3 regions of the Streptomyces sp. TS71-3 genome follow, and region 2 is predicted to be linked to each of the others. Evidence: riboswitches for the same ligand, from Rfam matches in the RefSeq annotation. Region 2 holds a riboswitch; each other region holds the start of a gene.

Region 1 (5,288 bases), on a different contig from region 2:
CCGCCGCTCCTCCTCCAGCTCCTTGGTCTGCCCGAGGGCGCGCATGTGCGGGAAGACGCCGTCCTCCATGCCGGTCAGGAAGACCACCGGGAACTCCAGGCCCTTGGCGGTGTGGAGGGTCATCAGCGTGATGACGCCGGCGCCCTCCTCGTCCTCCTCGGGGATCTGGTCGGAGTCGGCGACCAGGGCCACCTGCTCCAGGAAGTCCGCCAGCGTGCCGGTCTCGCCCTCGCCGCGCTCCTGCTCGAACTCCAGGGCGACGGCGGCGAGCTCCTGGAGGTTCTCGATCCGGGTCTCGTCCTGGGGGTCGGTGGAGGACTGGAGCTCGGCGAGGTATCCGGTGCGCTCCAGGACGGCTTCCAGGACGGTGGCGGGCCCGGCGCCGGACTCGACGACGGTGCGGAGGTCCTCCATCAGGGTGTTGAACCTCTTGATGGCGTTGGCGGAGCGGGCCGCCATGCCGTAGGCCTCGTCGACGCGGCGCAGCGCCTGCGCGAAGCTGGTCCGCTCGCGCTGGGCAAGGGCGTCGATCATCGCCTCGGCGCGCTCGCCGATGCCCCGCTTGGGGACGTTGAGGATCCGGCGCAGCGGTACGGAGTCCTCCGGGTTGGCGAGGACGCGCAGGTAGGCGAGGACGTCCCGGACCTCCCGGCGCTCGTAGAAGCGGACGCCGCCGACGACCTTGTAGGGCAGGCCGACGCGGATGAAGATCTCCTCGAAGACACGGGACTGGGCGTTGGTGCGGTAGAAGACCGCGACGTCGCCGGCCTTGGCGTCGCCCGCGTCGGTGAGGCGGTCGATCTCCTCGGCGACGAACTGCGCCTCGTCGTGCTCGCTGTCGGCGACGTAGCCGGTGATCCGGGCGCCCGCGCCGGCGTTGGTCCAGAGGTTCTTGGGGCGGCGGCTCTCGTTGCGCTCGATGACGGCGTTGGCGGCGGTGAGGATCGTCTGCGTGGAGCGGTAGTTCTGCTCCAGGAGGATGGTGGTGGCGTCCGGGTAGTCCTCCTCGAACTGGAGGATGTTGCGGATGGTGGCGCCGCGGAAGGCGTAGATCGACTGGTCGGCGTCGCCGACGACGCAGAGCTCGGCGGGCTCCGGACCCGCCTCGCCGCCCGCTGCCTCGGGGCCCGGTGCCGTTCCGACCAGCTCGCGGACGAGCGCGTACTGCGCGTGGTTGGTGTCCTGGTACTCGTCGACGAGGATGTGGCGGAAGCGGCGGCGGTAGTGCTCGGCGACGTCCGGGAAGGTGCGCAGGAGGTTGACCGTCGTCATGATCAGGTCGTCGAAGTCCAGCGCGTTCGCCTCGCGCAGGCGGGACTGGTACAGCGCGTAGGCCTGCGCGAGGGTCTTCTCGAAGCCGTCACTGGCGGACCCCGCGAAGTCCTCCTCGTCGATCAGCTCGTTCTTCAGGTTGGAGATCTTGGCGCTGAACGACTTGGGCGGGAAGCGCTTGGGGTCGAGGTCCAGGTCGCGGCAGACGAGGGCCATCAGGCGCTTGGAGTCGGCGGCGTCGTAGATCGAGAACGAGGACGTGAAGCCGAGCTTCTTGTACTCGCGGCGCAGGATGCGCACGCAGGCGCTGTGGAACGTCATCACCCACATCGCGGCGGCACGCGGGCCGACGAGCTGCTCGACGCGCTCCTTCATCTCGCCCGCGGCCTTGTTGGTGAAGGTGATCGCGAGGATCTGGCCGGGGTGGGCGCGGTGCAGCGCGAGCAGGTGCGCGATGCGGTGCGTGAGCACCCGGGTCTTGCCGGAGCCCGCGCCGGCGACGATGAGCAGGGGGGAGCCGCTGTGCGCGACGGCGGCGCGCTGCTGGTCGTTCAGCCCGTCCAGGAGGGCGTTCGGGTCGGCGGCGGGGCGGGGGGCGCCGTCGCGGTAGTACGCCTCGCGCGGCGGCGGGGCGTCGTACCTGCCGCCGAACAGGTCGTCCGGGACCTCCTCCGGGCCCGGGTCCTCGGGCGGCGGCGGGGGCTCCTCCTGCGCGCCGTGGGACGCCTGGAGGCCGGCCAGGAAGTGATCGTCAAAGAGGCTGCTCATCGTCTACCGAGTCTAGGCCGCGGCACCGACACCCGGGCGCCGTCGGCCCACTTGTCACCACTCCGGCAACCCTCGCTCCCCGCGCGAGCGCTCCCAGAGCCCAGGTGGCCACGGATCCCACACCGAACCGCCGGGGAATCACCACAGGCGGTGGCTACCCGCTCACGCAACGCCAGAGTCACGGAAATGTATAGGGCGTATCACACAACACCCTTCACAGCAGTCACATGAGTTGGCTAACGTGCCGGTCGGGCAACCCGTACCCCCGCCGGCGAAGAGCGCCGGGCCGGGTCGCCCCGCCGAGTCCGGTGTGCCCTCGCGGGCCCTCCGGAGCCGGGGACCCAACGGAGCCGGGCAGCCGACGGCACCTGGGGTGAATCGGCCCCGCACGGCAGAGCCCGCGCACGTCCGCGTGCCGGAGAACCGCCGTACGAGGCCGTAGGGCAGCCTTCCGTACCACCCGCCCGAACCCGACAGCTAACCCGGTAGGCGGCCCACGGAAGGAGTCGCCCTCAGTGGCGTCGCACCGCAAAGCGCAGAGCACCAGCACCTTCGGGGGCCTGCGCACTCCCCCCGCCCTCGTTCCCGCCGTCGGTGTCACGACGGCCGCCCTGACGTCGGTGGCCCTGCTGGCGTCGAGCGCGCAGGCCGCGCCCGCGAAGCCCAGACCCTCCATCGAAGAGGTGCAGAAGCAGGTCGACGGCCTGTACCACCAGGCCGGTGTCGCCACCGAGAAGTACAACGGCGCCAAGGAGCACGCGGACGCCCAGCGCAAGCGCGTGGACGACCTCCTCGACCAGATCGCCAAGGGCACGGAGAAGCTGAACACCGCACGCCAGGAGCTCGGCTCGTTCGCGGCGGCCCAGTACCGCACCGGCGGCATCTCCGACACCGCCACCCTGCTGCTGGCCGAGGACCCCCAGCAGTACTTCGACGACGACCACCTGATGAGCCGGCTCACCGACCGGCAGAAGGTCGCCGTCGACAGCTTCGAGAAGCAGCAGGCCGCGACGGCGAAGAAGCGCACCGAGGCCGCCAAGAACCTGACGGAGCTGACGCATTCGCAGGCGACGCTCCGCAAGACCAAGGAAGACGTCCAGAAGAAGCTGAGCACCGCGCGGACCATGCTGTCGAAGCTGACCGCCGAGCAGAAGGCGCGCCTCGCGGCGATCGAGCGGCAGAAGGAGGAGGCCGCCGCCCGCAAGGCGAAGGAACTGGCCGCCCAGCAGGCCGCCGCCGCGGAGAAGCAGCGGGAGCAGGCCGGGAGCAGCGGCAGCGGATCGAGCAGCGGATCCAGCAGCACCTCGACGATGGGCGCCCAGGCGGTGGCGTTCGCCAAGGCCCAGCTCGGCAAGCCGTACGTGTGGGGGGCCACCGGACCCGAGTCGTTCGACTGCTCCGGCCTGGTGCAGGCGGCCTGGAAGACGGCCGGCGTCTCCCTGCCCCGCACCACCTGGGACCAGGTCAAGGTCGGCACGACCGTCTCCACCACCGAGGCCAGGCCGGGCGACCTGGTCTTCTACTTCTCCGACATCAGCCACGTCGGCATCTACATAGGCGACGGCAACGTCATCGACGCGCCGAGGCCCGGGAAGACCGTGGAGACGATCCCGATGACGTACATGCCGATCTACAGCGTGGTGCGGCCGGGCTAGGTCCAATGCCGGTGACTTAGGTGTCCTGGGCTCGTTGGTTGTGGTGTGGCGAGGGTGGGGCAGGTCAAGTCGTCTGTGGGTGAGCGGTTGTCGGACCGGATCGCGATCGGGGTGTTGACGCGTTCGTTTCCGCCGGAGCTGGTGGATGAGGTGATCGCGGAGGCCGGGCGGGGCGAGCAGCGCAATCGGCTGCTGCCGGCCCGCGTGGTCGTGTACTTCGTGCTGGCGATGTGTCTGTTCTTCGGGCAGCCGTATGAAGAGGTCGCGCGGCTGCTGGGCGAGGGGCTGGGGGACCGGAAGCGGTCCTGGCGGGTACCGACGACTGCCGCGATCGGGCGGGCGCGTCGGCGCCTGGGCGTGCAGCCGTTGAAGATGCTGTTCGCGCGGGTGTGCTGTCCGGTGGCGGTGCCGCAGACGGCGGGTGCCTGGTATCGGCGGTGGCGCCTGGTGGCGGTGGACGGCACGACCCTGGACCTGGCGGACACCGCGGACAATGACAGCTTCTTCGGCCGCCCGGGTTCGGGGCGGGGGACGGGTGCATTCCCGCAGGCCAGGGTAGTGGCGCTGGCTGAGTGCGGGACGCACGCGGTGTTCGGCGCGGCCATCGGGCCGCTGTCGGTGAGCGAGCCGGTGCTGTCCCGGCAACTGTTCGGCGAGCTGCGGGCGGGGATGCTACTGCTGGCCGACCGGGGCTTTTACGGCTTCGAGTTGTGGCAGGCCGCCCGGGCCACGGGCGCGGACCTGCTGTGGCGGATGCGTAAAAGCGCGGCCCTGCCCGTGGTGCAGGTGCTGGCCGACGGCTCCTACCTCAGCACGATCCATGCCGAGCCGGACCGCAGGAGCCGCCGCAACCCGGTGGTGGTCCGGGTGATCGAGTACACCCTTGCCCGCACCGGCGATGCCACCGTCTACCGCCTGCTGACCACCGTGCTCGACCCTGAACAGGCACCGGCGAAGGACCTGGCCGCGCTTTACACCCAGCGGTGGGAGATCGAGACCACACTGGACGAGATCAAAACCCACCAGCGCGGCCCGAAGCTCGTCCTACGCTCGAAGTACCCGTGGGGCGTGGAGCAGGAGATCTACGGCTTCCTCCTGGTGCATCACGCCATCCGGCAGCTGATACACCGGGCCGCCACCGGCCACGGTCTTGATCCCGACCGGCTCTCCTTCACACGCTCCCTGCGGATCGTGCGCCGCCAGGTCCCAGCCCAGGCGGCGTTTTCCCCCCGGCAGACTCGCCCGGGCGCTGACCCGCACCCTGGCTGAGATCGCCGAACGCCTGCTGCCCCCACGCCGCCACCGGGCCTGCCCCCGAGTGATCAAACGCAAGATGTCCAACTGGCGACTCAAACGGGCCGAGCACCACCACCAGACACCACCCGCACCAGACACCGTCACCATCACTCGGCGGAACAGAACCTAAGTCACCGGCATTGGGGCTAGGTCGTGTCCGGCAACCTCTGCGGCGACGGCTCCGTGGCATCCGGCCACGGAGCCCCCGCGAAAACCCGTTGGAGGAGCGCGGCGGCCGCTGCTACGTTTCCGGTGGCCGTGCGAGAGAACGAGGAGGTGGTACCCGTGAACGCGATA
Region 2 (5,288 bases):
GGGCTGCTGCGGCTCGCCGGGGCGCCCTCGCTCGGCTGGCTGGACGTGAAGGCCTCCGGCGACGTCGAGATCCCCGTCATCGAGGCCGCCGTCGACGAGGAGCTGGCGCGGTTCGCGGAGGAGGGCCCCACGCCCGGCGAAATGGAGCGCGCGCAGGCGCTGTTGGAGCGCGAGTGGCTGGACCGCCTCGGGACGGTCGCGGGCCGAGCCGACGAACTCTGCCGGTACGCGGTGCTCTTCGGCGACCCCCAGCTCGCCCTGACGGCCGTCAAGCGTGCCCTTGAGGTCACGGCCGAGGAGGTCCAGGAGGCCGCCAGGGCCCAGCTGCACCCCGACAACCGCGCGGTGCTCGTCTACGAGCCCACCGAAGAGGCCGCGGACGCCGAGGACGCCGGCACAGCGGACGCCGCCGGCAGCACCGACCAGGACGAGGAGGCGGCGAAGTGACCGAGGCCGCGACGTCAGAACAGGGGACGACGATGGACTTCCACCCCCAGCCCCAGCCCGGCGACGCCAGGCCCTGGGCGTTCCCCACCCCCGAGCGCGGCTCGCTCGCCAACGGCCTGACCGTGCTGCACTGCCACCGCCCCGGCCAGCAGGTTGTCGCCGTGGAGGTACTGCTCGACAGCCCGCTGGACGCGGAGCCCGAGGGCCTCGACGGCGTCGCCACCATCATGGCCCGGGCCTTCTCCGAGGGCACCGACAAGTACTCCGCGGAGGACTTCGCCGCCGAGCTGGAGCGCTGCGGAGCCACCCTGGACGCCCACGCCGACCACCCGGGGGTGCGGATCTCCCTGGAGGTGCCCGCCTCCCGGCTGCCCAAGGGGCTCGGCCTGCTCGCCGACGCCCTCCGTGCGCCCGCCTTCGCCGACAGCGAGATCGAGCGCCTGGTGCGCAACCGCCTGGACGAGATTCCGCACGAGATGGCGAACCCCGCCCGCCGCGCCGCCAAGGAGCTCTCCCGGCAGCTCTTCCCGGCGACCTCGCGCATGTCGCGGCCCCGGCAGGGCTCCGAGGAGACCGTCGCCGCCATCGACGCCGGGGCGGTGCGCGCCTTCTACGAGAAGCACGTGCGCCCGGCGACGGCCACCGCGGTGGTGGTGGGCGACCTCACCGGCGCCGACCTGGACACGGTGCTGGCCGACACCCTGGGCGCCTGGACCGGCGACACCGCCGCCTCCCGCCCGGTGCCGCCGATCACCGCGGACGACCGCGGCCGCGTGGTCATCGTGGACCGGCCGGGCGCGGTGCAGACGCAGCTGCTGATCGGCCGGATCGGCTCGGACCGCCACGACCGCGTCTGGCCCGCCCAGGTGCTCGGCACCTACTGCCTGGGCGGCACGCTCACCTCCCGGCTCGACCGCGTGCTGCGCGAGGAGAAGGGCTACACCTACGGCGTGCGGGCCTTCAGCCAGGTGCTGCGCTCGTCCGCCCCGTCCTCGCCCGAGGGATCCGCGGGCGCCGCCATGATGGCGATCTCCGGCTCGGTCGACACGGCCTCCACGGGCCCCGCCCTGGACGACCTGTGGAAGGTGCTGCGGGACCTCACCGCCGGCGGCCTCACGGACGACGAGCGCGATGTCGCCGTGCAGAACCTGGTGGGGGTGGCCCCGCTCAAGTACGAGACCGCCGCCGCCGTCGCCGGCACGCTCGCCGACCAGGTGGAACAGCACCTCCCCGACGACTACCAGGGCCACCTGTACCAGCAGTTCGCCGCCACCGGGACGGTCGAGGCCACGGCCGCCGTCGTCAGCGCGTTCCCGGTGGACCGGCTCGTGACCGTGCTCGTCGGGGACGCCTCGGGGATCGAGGAGCCCGTGCGGGCACTGGGGATCGGCGAGGTCACGGTGGTCTCCGGCTGACGTCGCAGGGCCGCCCGCGCCGTACGGCCCCACGGGCTCGCGCCCGAGAGCCCTGCCGTACGCCTGCGGGCGGCCCCGAACCGAGGGGCGCCCTCCGCCCTCGCCCCGTTGCATACCGCCCTGCGCTTACCACACACCCGTCTCGGGGGCTGGCAAATGCCCCGAATTCACCCGTACCCTGCTCGAATTGACAGGAAGTCGGCCGGTCTGCCCCTGTGGCATGCGCAACAAAAGCGTTGATCTGTTTGTTGGTCTGGAGTTGTCCCCTTTAGCGTCGGTCCGGCTGTCCGTCGGACCTGCGCCGCACCCGCGGTGCCGGACAGCCATCGCCGAGTCTCCCGGCGGCTGAGCCGGGGGAGCCGGGGACCCACATGTCCCGGGGTGAATCGGACGCTCTTCCCGAGAGGGCGCCCGTAGGAGACCTTCCTGCTCCGAACCCGTCAGCTAACCCGGTAGGCGAGAAGGAGGGAAAGGACCAGCCGCTTCATGGCGTTCACCCGTACTACCGGGAAGCACCGCCGTACCGGCCGCCTCGGACGCTCCACCGCGTACGTGGCAGGCGTCGCCGCACTCGCCGCCACCGGCGTCATCGGTGGCCTCACCGCAACACCCGCAACCGCCGCGCAGCGGCCGGCGGAGGGCGCCGGTCTGACCCGGGTCCTGGCCGGCGCCGCGACGGCCGACCGGATCAGCGCCCAGGCGGCCGCCCAGCGGCATGCCGCCTACGAGGCCGCCGCCCGCCGCACCGCCGAGCTCAAGGCGGAACGGAAGGCCGTGGAGACCAAGCGGAAGGCGGAGGCCGCCAAGCGCCGTGCGGTCAAGCGCCGCACGGCCAAGATGCGGGCGGCCCGTGCCGCCGTGCGCAGGAGCGTCGCCTACACCGTCCCGATCATCGGTTCGTACGTCACCACCGGCTACCGGACGGGCGGCTCCCTGTGGTCGTCCGGCAGCCACACGGGCATCGACTTCCACGCCGCGACCGGCACCCCCGTGCACGCCGTGGGCACGGGCACCGTCGTCGAGGCCGGCTGGGGCGGCGCCTACGGCAACAACATCGTCCTCAGGATGCACGACGGTACGTACACGCAGTACGGCCACCTCTCCACCATCGCCGTCACCGCCGGCCAGAGCGTCGCCCCGGGGCAGCGGATCGCACTCTCCGGGGCGACCGGCAACGCCACGGGCCCCCACCTGCACTTCGAGGCCCGCACCACGCCGGACTACGGCTCCGACATCGACCCGGTCGCCTACCTCCGCTCCCACGGCGTCAAGGTCTGATCCCACGTCCACCGTCCGCGGGCCCTGCGCCGGGCCCGCCGCGAACTCACGCGCCTGACGGCCCCCGGGTCTGACCCCCAAGAAGGAAACGGCCGAAAAGGGAATGCCCGACCGTCCGGCGCGGAGGACTCGGCCACCGGACACCGCACCCAGCGGTGTCCGGTGCGCGGTCCCAAGCAGTCCAGCAGTCCAGCAGTCCAGCAGTCCAAAAAATATCCATGGATTTCCGGCCCCCTTCGGTAAATGCGGTTCCCTGCAATAGAGTCGCGGGCAGGCTTCATCGGGCCGCGATTTCGCGGGATCAGGGCGGAGGTCGGGTCATGCGCATTCCCGCGCACTCGGTATGCACGGCCATCCGGGACGACATCGTCTCCGGTGCGCTGGAGCGCGGCAGCCGGCTCACCGAAGAGGTCCTCGCGCGACGTTACGGCGTCTCGCGCATCCCTGTGCGCGAGGCACTGCGCACCCTGGAGGCGGAGGGCTTCGTAGTCACCCGCAGGCACGCCGGCGCCTGCGTCGCCGAGCCCACCGAGCAGGAGGCCGCCGACCTCCTGGAGATCCGCCTGCTCCTGGAGCCGATGGGCGCCGCGCGCGCCGCGCAGCGCCGCACCCAGGCTCATCTGAAGGTGCTCAGAGGCCTGGTGCGCCTCGGGCACGACCGCGTCAGGCGTGGTCACGGCGAGGACCTGCGGTCACTGGAGAGCTGGTTCCACGAGACGCTCGCCCAGGCCTCGGGCAGCCCCGGCCTCACCGCGCTGCTCACCCAGCTCCGGCACAAGGTCGCCTGGATGTACACCGTCGACGTGAGCGAGCGCTCCACGGAGTGCTGGGCGGAGCACGCCGCGATCCTCGACGCCGTGGCCCGCGGCGACGCCGAGCGTGCCCGGTCGGTGACGGCGCTGCACAACGAACGGGGCATCCCGGCCCACCGCCTTCGCCTCCCCAGGACACCCGCGCGCCCCGACCGCGTGAGGGCTTCGTAACACGCCGTACATGCGGCGGGGCACCGTTTTTAACAGGCGCCCCGTAAAAACGGAGTCGGCGGTGATTCATATACGAGCATGAGCCCGGCAGTGCATAGGCGTGCGGTATCGCGAAATCCGGTGCCGGTTCCGTTTTTCGCGCCCCGGAATTCCTGCACCGTCTTGCCGGATTATGCGGGCACGCGTCCGGCGCGTATGCGGCGCATTGCCGCGTGACATTTACGTGTCCGGAAAATGTGAAACCCGCTCACGCGGAAGCACGTGTCTCACGCGGCGCACCTGTCTCATGCCGAAGCGCCGGTCCAACGCGGAAGCGCCGCTCTCACGCGGAACCGGCGGTCTCACACGGACCCGCCCGTCCCACGCGGAACCGGCGGTCTCACACGGACGCGCCCGACTCACGCGGAAACACTCGGCCCCGAACGCACAAAAACCGCACCCGCCGGCACGGCAACGGCCGGCGGATGCGGCATCGTGAGATGGCGCTCGGGTCTGAGACGGCCCTCGGGTTCCGGCTGCACGGGCGGGCACCCCCGCGAGCCGCAGCCGGGTTCGGCACCCGGCCGCAGTGGACCCTCAGACCGTCTCGGGCAGCTCCTCCAGGCCCTCGGACACCAGCTTCGCCAGCCGGTCCAGGGCCGCGTCCGCGCCCTCGGCGTCCGAGGTCAGCACGACCTCGTCGCCGCCCTGGGCCCCCAGGCCGAGCACCGCGAGCATGGACCCGGCGTTGACTGGAACGCCCTCGCCCTTGGCGATTTTCACCGGGACGCCCGAGGCCGTGGCCGCCCGGACGAAGATGGAGGCGGGGCGGGCGTGAAGGCCCTCGGCCCAGCCGATGTTGACGCGGCGCTCAGCCATGGTGTCGATGCCCTTTCAGATGTCTCGGCGTGTCCGGCAAAGGTCCCATGCGTGCCATCCGGACGGCGGCGTCCGTGCGGGCGGGGGCGTGGCGACGACTCCCGGGTGGTTGTCTAGACCAGTGTGTCACACGGGGCAGGAGCGCAGGGCGGGGCCACCGATCGAACACGACTCCGCGCGACAGCGGCTCCCCGCCTCGCGCCTGTCCTCATGCCCGCACCTCAAGCACCCCACGCACCTCGCCCCGCGACTCGTCACCCGCCGGCTACTCGGGACGCCTCGCCCAGAGGAGCCCGCGCACGGGCCC
Region 3 (5,288 bases), 1.3 Mb from region 2:
CGAGCGCCGTGCGGCCCTCCAGGCGGGCGAGCGGGGCGCCCAGGCAGTAGTGGATGCCGTGGCCGTAGCCGAGGTGCTGGTTGTCGGCCCGGCTGAGGTCGAGCCTGTCGGGGTGGGCGAACCGCTCGGGGTCCCGGTCGGCCGCCGCGAGCACCACGAGCACCGGCTCACCCTCGGCGATCCGCTGCCCGCCGATCTGGAGGGGACGCGTCGCGAACCGCCACGTCGCCAGCTCCACCGGCCCGTCGAACCTCAGCAGCTCCTCTATCCCGGTCTCCAGCAGCGTCTGCTCGCCGCGGGCCAGCGACCGCGCCAGGGCGTCGCGCTGCCCGGGGTGGGTGAGGAGGGCGTAGGTGCCGTTGCCGATCAGGTTCACGGTGGTCTCGAAACCGGCGAAGAGCAGCACGAAGCACATCGCGGCGGCCTCGTTCTCGGTGAGGTGCTCGCCGTGGTCGGAGGCCCGGATCAGGCCGGAGATCAGGTCGTCGCCGAGGTCGGAGCGCTTGCGGTGGATCAGCTCCGTCAGGTAGCCGCGCATCTTCTTGACGGCCCTGCCGACGCCGCCGCGCGGGCCCGTGCCGTGCCGGATCATCATCCCGGCCCAGTCGCGGAAGTTGTCCTGGTCCTCGCCCGGTACGCCCAGCATGTCGCAGATGGCGTAGATGGGCAGCGGGAAGGCGAACTCGTGGATGAGGTCCGCTGAGCCCCGCCCCGCGAAGCCGTCGATGAGCCGGTCCGTCAGCTCCTGGACGCGGGGCGCGAAGGCGGCGACCCGGCGCGGCGTGAAGGCCTTCGAGACCAGCCGCCTGAGCCGGGTGTGGTCCGGCGGGTCGATGTTGAGCAGGTGCGTCATCAGCTCGGCCTTGCGCTCGCCCGGGATGCCGGTGCGGCCCTGGGCGTGCGCGGGCTCGGCGTGGTGCGCCGGGTTCTTGCTCAGCCGGGGGTCGGCCAGCGCCTCGCGGGCGTCCGCGTACCGGGTCACCAGCCACGCCTCGACCCCGCTGGGCAGCCGCGTCCACCGCACCGGAGCGTGCTCGCGCAGCCAGGCGTAGGCGGGATACGGGTCCGTGGCGAAGGCCCGGCTGAACAGCTCGGGCGGCGCGTCGGGAAGGGGCCGGTCGGTCACGCCCCCGACCGTATCCGGTGCGTGCGGCCGGCCCGACCCCCGGCGGGGTGCGGCTCCCGGCGGGCCACGAAGGGAGGCCGCCACAGGCGATGCCTGGCGGGGTGTCAGGACTGTGACGTTGATGTGATCTCCGCTGCATCGACTTGTGATGGACGTGTGAGGTCGCTACGGTCACCTTCGACCGGCGGCGCGATCACATGCGTCACGCCGGTCACATCGATCAGGTCCGGCGCGCCAGTCACACCAGACACATCAGGCGTGCCAGGCCCGGGGGGCGTGCCAGGTAGGAGAGGCGTGCCAGGCACGACAGGCATGCCAGACACAGCAGACATGCCAGGCACGCCAGGCACGCCAGGCACGTCGTTTTGCACGTGAATCGTCCGCGTACACGTGAACCATCCGCGAACACGTAAACCATCCGCGAACACGTGAACCGTCCGCGGCGCAGGGCCGTCTTCATAGTCGTCAGATCCGCCACGCGAAAGGCCTTCGCATGCTCTCCGGGAACGGCCGGCATCGGCGCCCCCGTCAAGCACCCGCTCTCGTCCTCGCGGCCGGAGTGACCGGCTCCGCCATCGCCATCCCGCTGCTCGGCGCGACCGGCGCGCACGCGGACGGCACCGCCTGGAAGGCGGACAACGCAACCTGGAACCGCCTCGCGAACTGCGAGAGCGGCGGCTCCTGGAGCGCCGACCCCGGGAACAGCTACTACGGCGGCCTCCAGCTCTCCGCGAACATGTGGGTGCTGTACGGCGGCCTGGACTACGCGCCTCGGCCGGACCAGGCCAGCAGGTCCGAGCAGATCGCGGTCGCGCAGAAGGTGCTCGCGGGCCGGGGGCCCGGTGCGTGGCCGGGGTGTGCCGACATCGTGGGACTCGGCAAGAGCCACGGTTCACCGTCCGGTTCGCCGGGTTCATCCGGTAACGACCAGGGTGGCAGGGCTTCGTCCCGCGAGACGGGTACGGGCGCCACGGGCGACCCGTCCCGCGAGTCCGGATCCGGATCCGAGTCCGGGGTTGGCGGCCTGGGGGACTCGGACGCGGGGATACCCGCGAGCACGCCGTCCGATGCGCCGGGTTCATCCTCTTCGTCCCATGGGGGATCGTCCTCGGCCCCGGCCGACGGTGAAGCCGACCATGGTGGCGTCTCGTCGGCGACGCCCTCTGGAGTACCGTCCAAAGGCGACAACTCGGACGGCTCCGGTCGCCATCGCGGTGGCCGTGCGCACGAGGCGCACAAGGGCTCCGGAGGCGACGGTTCGGACGGCTCCCGGGGTACCGGCCGGCACGCCTCGCGCGGCGCCGGCGGCGAGGGTGGCGGCGACAGGGGAGGGGTGTACACGGTGCGTCCCGGCGACAACCTCTCGGCCATCGCCGACTCCCATGACCTCAAGGGCGGCTGGCCGAAACTATATGCAGCCAACAAGAAGACCGTCGGGGCCGATCCGGACCTGATCCTCCCTGGCCAGAACCTTGATCTTTTCTAAACTCATCCGGAAAGGTCTCGATCTTTACCCCTGAATCGGGCGAAAAACGGCTGAAGTTCGGGGGGTTCTGTCCGATTTGCTCGAATGAGAGATGGGTCTCACCAACCCCAGTTCGCTTTGAAATCCGGCGCATCAGCTGTTTACCGTCATGTCCGCTCGCCACAGCGGGCACCGACGGACGCCACGCCGAATCCTGCCGGCGTTCGTACGGGAACAGTCGTCGCGTCGAAGCGCCGTAGGCAGGAGCGGGGGAACCAAGGTAAGCGCCGGCCCCACCGGACCGCTGCCTCGCCGATACGAGCACGAGGCGAGCAGCGGCACGGTGAACGGACCGGCTAGGGGTGAAGCCGTGCGGAAATCGCACGGCCGGGCAAAACCTCCCATGCTCGCAAGGAGCAAGGGATACCCCATCGGCCCGAACCCGACAGCTCACCTCGCAGGCGTCGGTGAGGGGATCTCTTCATGCTGCTTTCCGGCAAGGGCCGGCACCGCCGCCCGTCCGCGCTCAACCGCACCACCCGTGCCGTCGCCATCGCCGGTGTCGCCGGTGCCGCCGTCGCCGCCCCGCTGGTCAGCGCGGGCAGCGCCTCCGCCGCCACCGCCTCTGAGTGGGACAAGGTCGCCCAGTGCGAGTCCAGCGGCAACTGGTCCATCAACAGCGGCAACGGCTTCTCCGGTGGGCTCCAGTTCACCCAGTCCACCTGGGCCGCGTACGGCGGCACCGCCTACGCGCCGGCTGCCTACCAGGCCAGCAAGGCCCAGCAGATAGCCGTCGCCGAGAAGGTGCTCGCCGGGCAGGGCAAGGACGCCTGGCCCGTGTGCGGCACCGGCCTGTCCAACACGCCGTACAACGGAGGCTCCGCCTCCACCGGTTCCGGCTCGGGCTCCGCCGCCACTCCGCAGACGCAGAACACCGCCTCCGCGAAGCCGACCCACGAGGGCTCCCAGCACGCCTCGCGCTCCCAGCAGCGCCAGACCGTGACGACGCCCACCGGCAAGAAGGTGAAGAAGGGCGACGGCGAGTACAAGGTCAAGAAGGGCGACACGCTCAGCGACATCGCCCAGGACCACCACGTCAAGGGCGGCTGGCACAAGCTGTACAAGCTGAACAAGGACATCGTCAGCAACCCGTCGCTGATCTACCCGGGCCAGCAGCTCCACCTGCACTGAGCCCTCGGGCCGGGCTCCCCGGCCCCGGGCTCGCTGGCCCTGGCCCCGCCCCCGGCTCGTCCGCACGGGCATCCGGGCCTCTGACCGCCCCGCCTCGGCGCGTTTTCCCCCGGACGCGCCGGGGCGGGGCTGCCGCATGTGGGGGTGCGTCGTGTGGGCTGGGGTGCGCGGTCGGCTGCGGGTGCGTTCTGGTTTTTCGCGCCGTTCCCCGCGCCCCTTGCGTGCGGGGAACGGCGCCCCGGCCTACTCAGGGGCGCGGCCCCGCTTCCTCGCGCCCCTGCCAGCGCCAAGCCGGGGCGCAGCCCCACCCCGCCGGAGGCGGAACGGCGTACCGGCAGGTAATCGTGCCAGACGGGGCGTTATCCGGCCGTGACCCGGCCATGGGACGGGCCCGCTCCCCGGGCCCGTTAGGCTCATGCCGCAAGCCCCACGAAACGCCGCACAAGCCAAGCGTCACATCCCAGAAGGAGATGCTCGTGCCGTCCATCGACGTCGTCGTAGCCCGGGAAATCCTGGACTCCCGAGGCAACCCCACGGTCGAGGTCGAGGTCGGCCTCGACGACGGCAGCACCGGTCGTGCCGCCGTGCCGTCCGGCGCCTCCACGGGCGCCTTCGAGGCCCTGGAGCTCCGTGACAAGGACGCCAACCGCTACGGCGGCAAGGGCGTCGAGAAGGCGGTGCTCGCCGTGATCGAGCAGATCGGCCCGGAGCTCGTCGGCTACGACGCCACCGAGCAGCGGCTGATCGACCAGGCGATGTTCGACCTGGACGCCACCCCGGACAAGTCGAGCCTCGGCGCCAACGCCATCCTCGGCGTCTCGCTCGCCGTCGCGCACGCCGCCTCCGAGGCCTCCGACCTCCCGCTCTTCCGCTACCTCGGCGGCCCGAACGCGCACCTGCTGCCGGTGCCGATGATGAACATCCTGAACGGCGGCTCGCACGCCGACTCCAACGTCGACATCCAGGAGTTCATGATCGCCCCCATCGGGGCGGAGTCCTTCTCCGAGGCGCTGCGCTGGGGCGCCGAGGTGTACCACAAGCTGAAGTCGGTCCTGAAGGAGCGCGGCCTGTCCACCGGCCTCGGCGACGAGGGCGGCTTCGCGCCGAACCTCGGCTCCAACCGCGAGGCGCTCGACCTCATCCTGGAGGCCGTCAAGGAGGCCGGCTACGTTCCCGGCCAGCAGATCGCCCTCGCCCTCGACGTCGCCGCGTCCGAGTTCTACAAGGACGGCGCCTACCTCTTCGAGGGCAAGGAGCGCACCGCCGCCGAGATGACGGAGTACTACGAGGAGCTGGTGGCGGCCTACCCGCTGGTCTCCATCGAGGACCCGCTGTTCGAGGACGACTGGGACGGCTGGAAGATCATCACCGACAAGCTCGGTGACAAGGTCCAGCTCGTCGGCGACGACCTGTTCGTCACCAACCCGGAGCGCCTCGCCCGCGGCATCGACGAGGGCGCCGCCAACGCCCTGCTGGTCAAGGTGAACCAGATCGGTTCGCTGACCG

What was found. A riboswitch is a leader RNA that binds a small molecule or an ion and turns the genes downstream of it on or off. The one in region 2 is predicted to bind cyclic di-AMP.
Region 1: another riboswitch for cyclic di-AMP. It lies ahead of Sm713_RS03225 (NlpC/P60 family protein); the one in region 2 lies ahead of Sm713_RS30140 (M23 family metallopeptidase).
Region 3: another riboswitch for cyclic di-AMP. It lies ahead of Sm713_RS25205 (transglycosylase family protein); the one in region 2 lies ahead of Sm713_RS30140 (M23 family metallopeptidase).

The regions. Positions count from the first base shown of each region.
Region 1 covers NZ_BNEL01000001.1:732,380-737,667, reverse strand. The annotation lists gene pcrA (DNA helicase PcrA) at 1-2,040, opposite strand, end outside; cyclic di-AMP (ydaO/yuaA leader) riboswitch at 2,328-2,548, shown strand; gene Sm713_RS03225 (NlpC/P60 family protein) at 2,556-3,695, shown strand; gene Sm713_RS03220 (IS4 family transposase) at 3,741-4,964, shown strand.
Region 2 covers NZ_BNEL01000003.1:1,377,737-1,383,024, forward strand. The annotation lists gene Sm713_RS30130 (pitrilysin family protein) at 1-447, shown strand, start outside; gene Sm713_RS30135 (pitrilysin family protein) at 480-1,862, shown strand; cyclic di-AMP (ydaO/yuaA leader) riboswitch at 2,180-2,336, shown strand; gene Sm713_RS30140 (M23 family metallopeptidase) at 2,349-3,140, shown strand; gene Sm713_RS30145 (GntR family transcriptional regulator) at 3,461-4,123, shown strand; gene Sm713_RS30150 (HPr family phosphocarrier protein) at 4,700-4,981, opposite strand.
Region 3 covers NZ_BNEL01000003.1:126,838-132,125, reverse strand. The annotation lists gene Sm713_RS25215 (cytochrome P450) at 1-1,126, opposite strand, end outside; gene Sm713_RS25210 (transglycosylase family protein) at 1,686-2,612, shown strand; cyclic di-AMP (ydaO/yuaA leader) riboswitch at 2,826-3,070, shown strand; gene Sm713_RS25205 (transglycosylase family protein) at 3,075-3,782, shown strand; gene eno (phosphopyruvate hydratase) at 4,259-5,288, shown strand, end outside.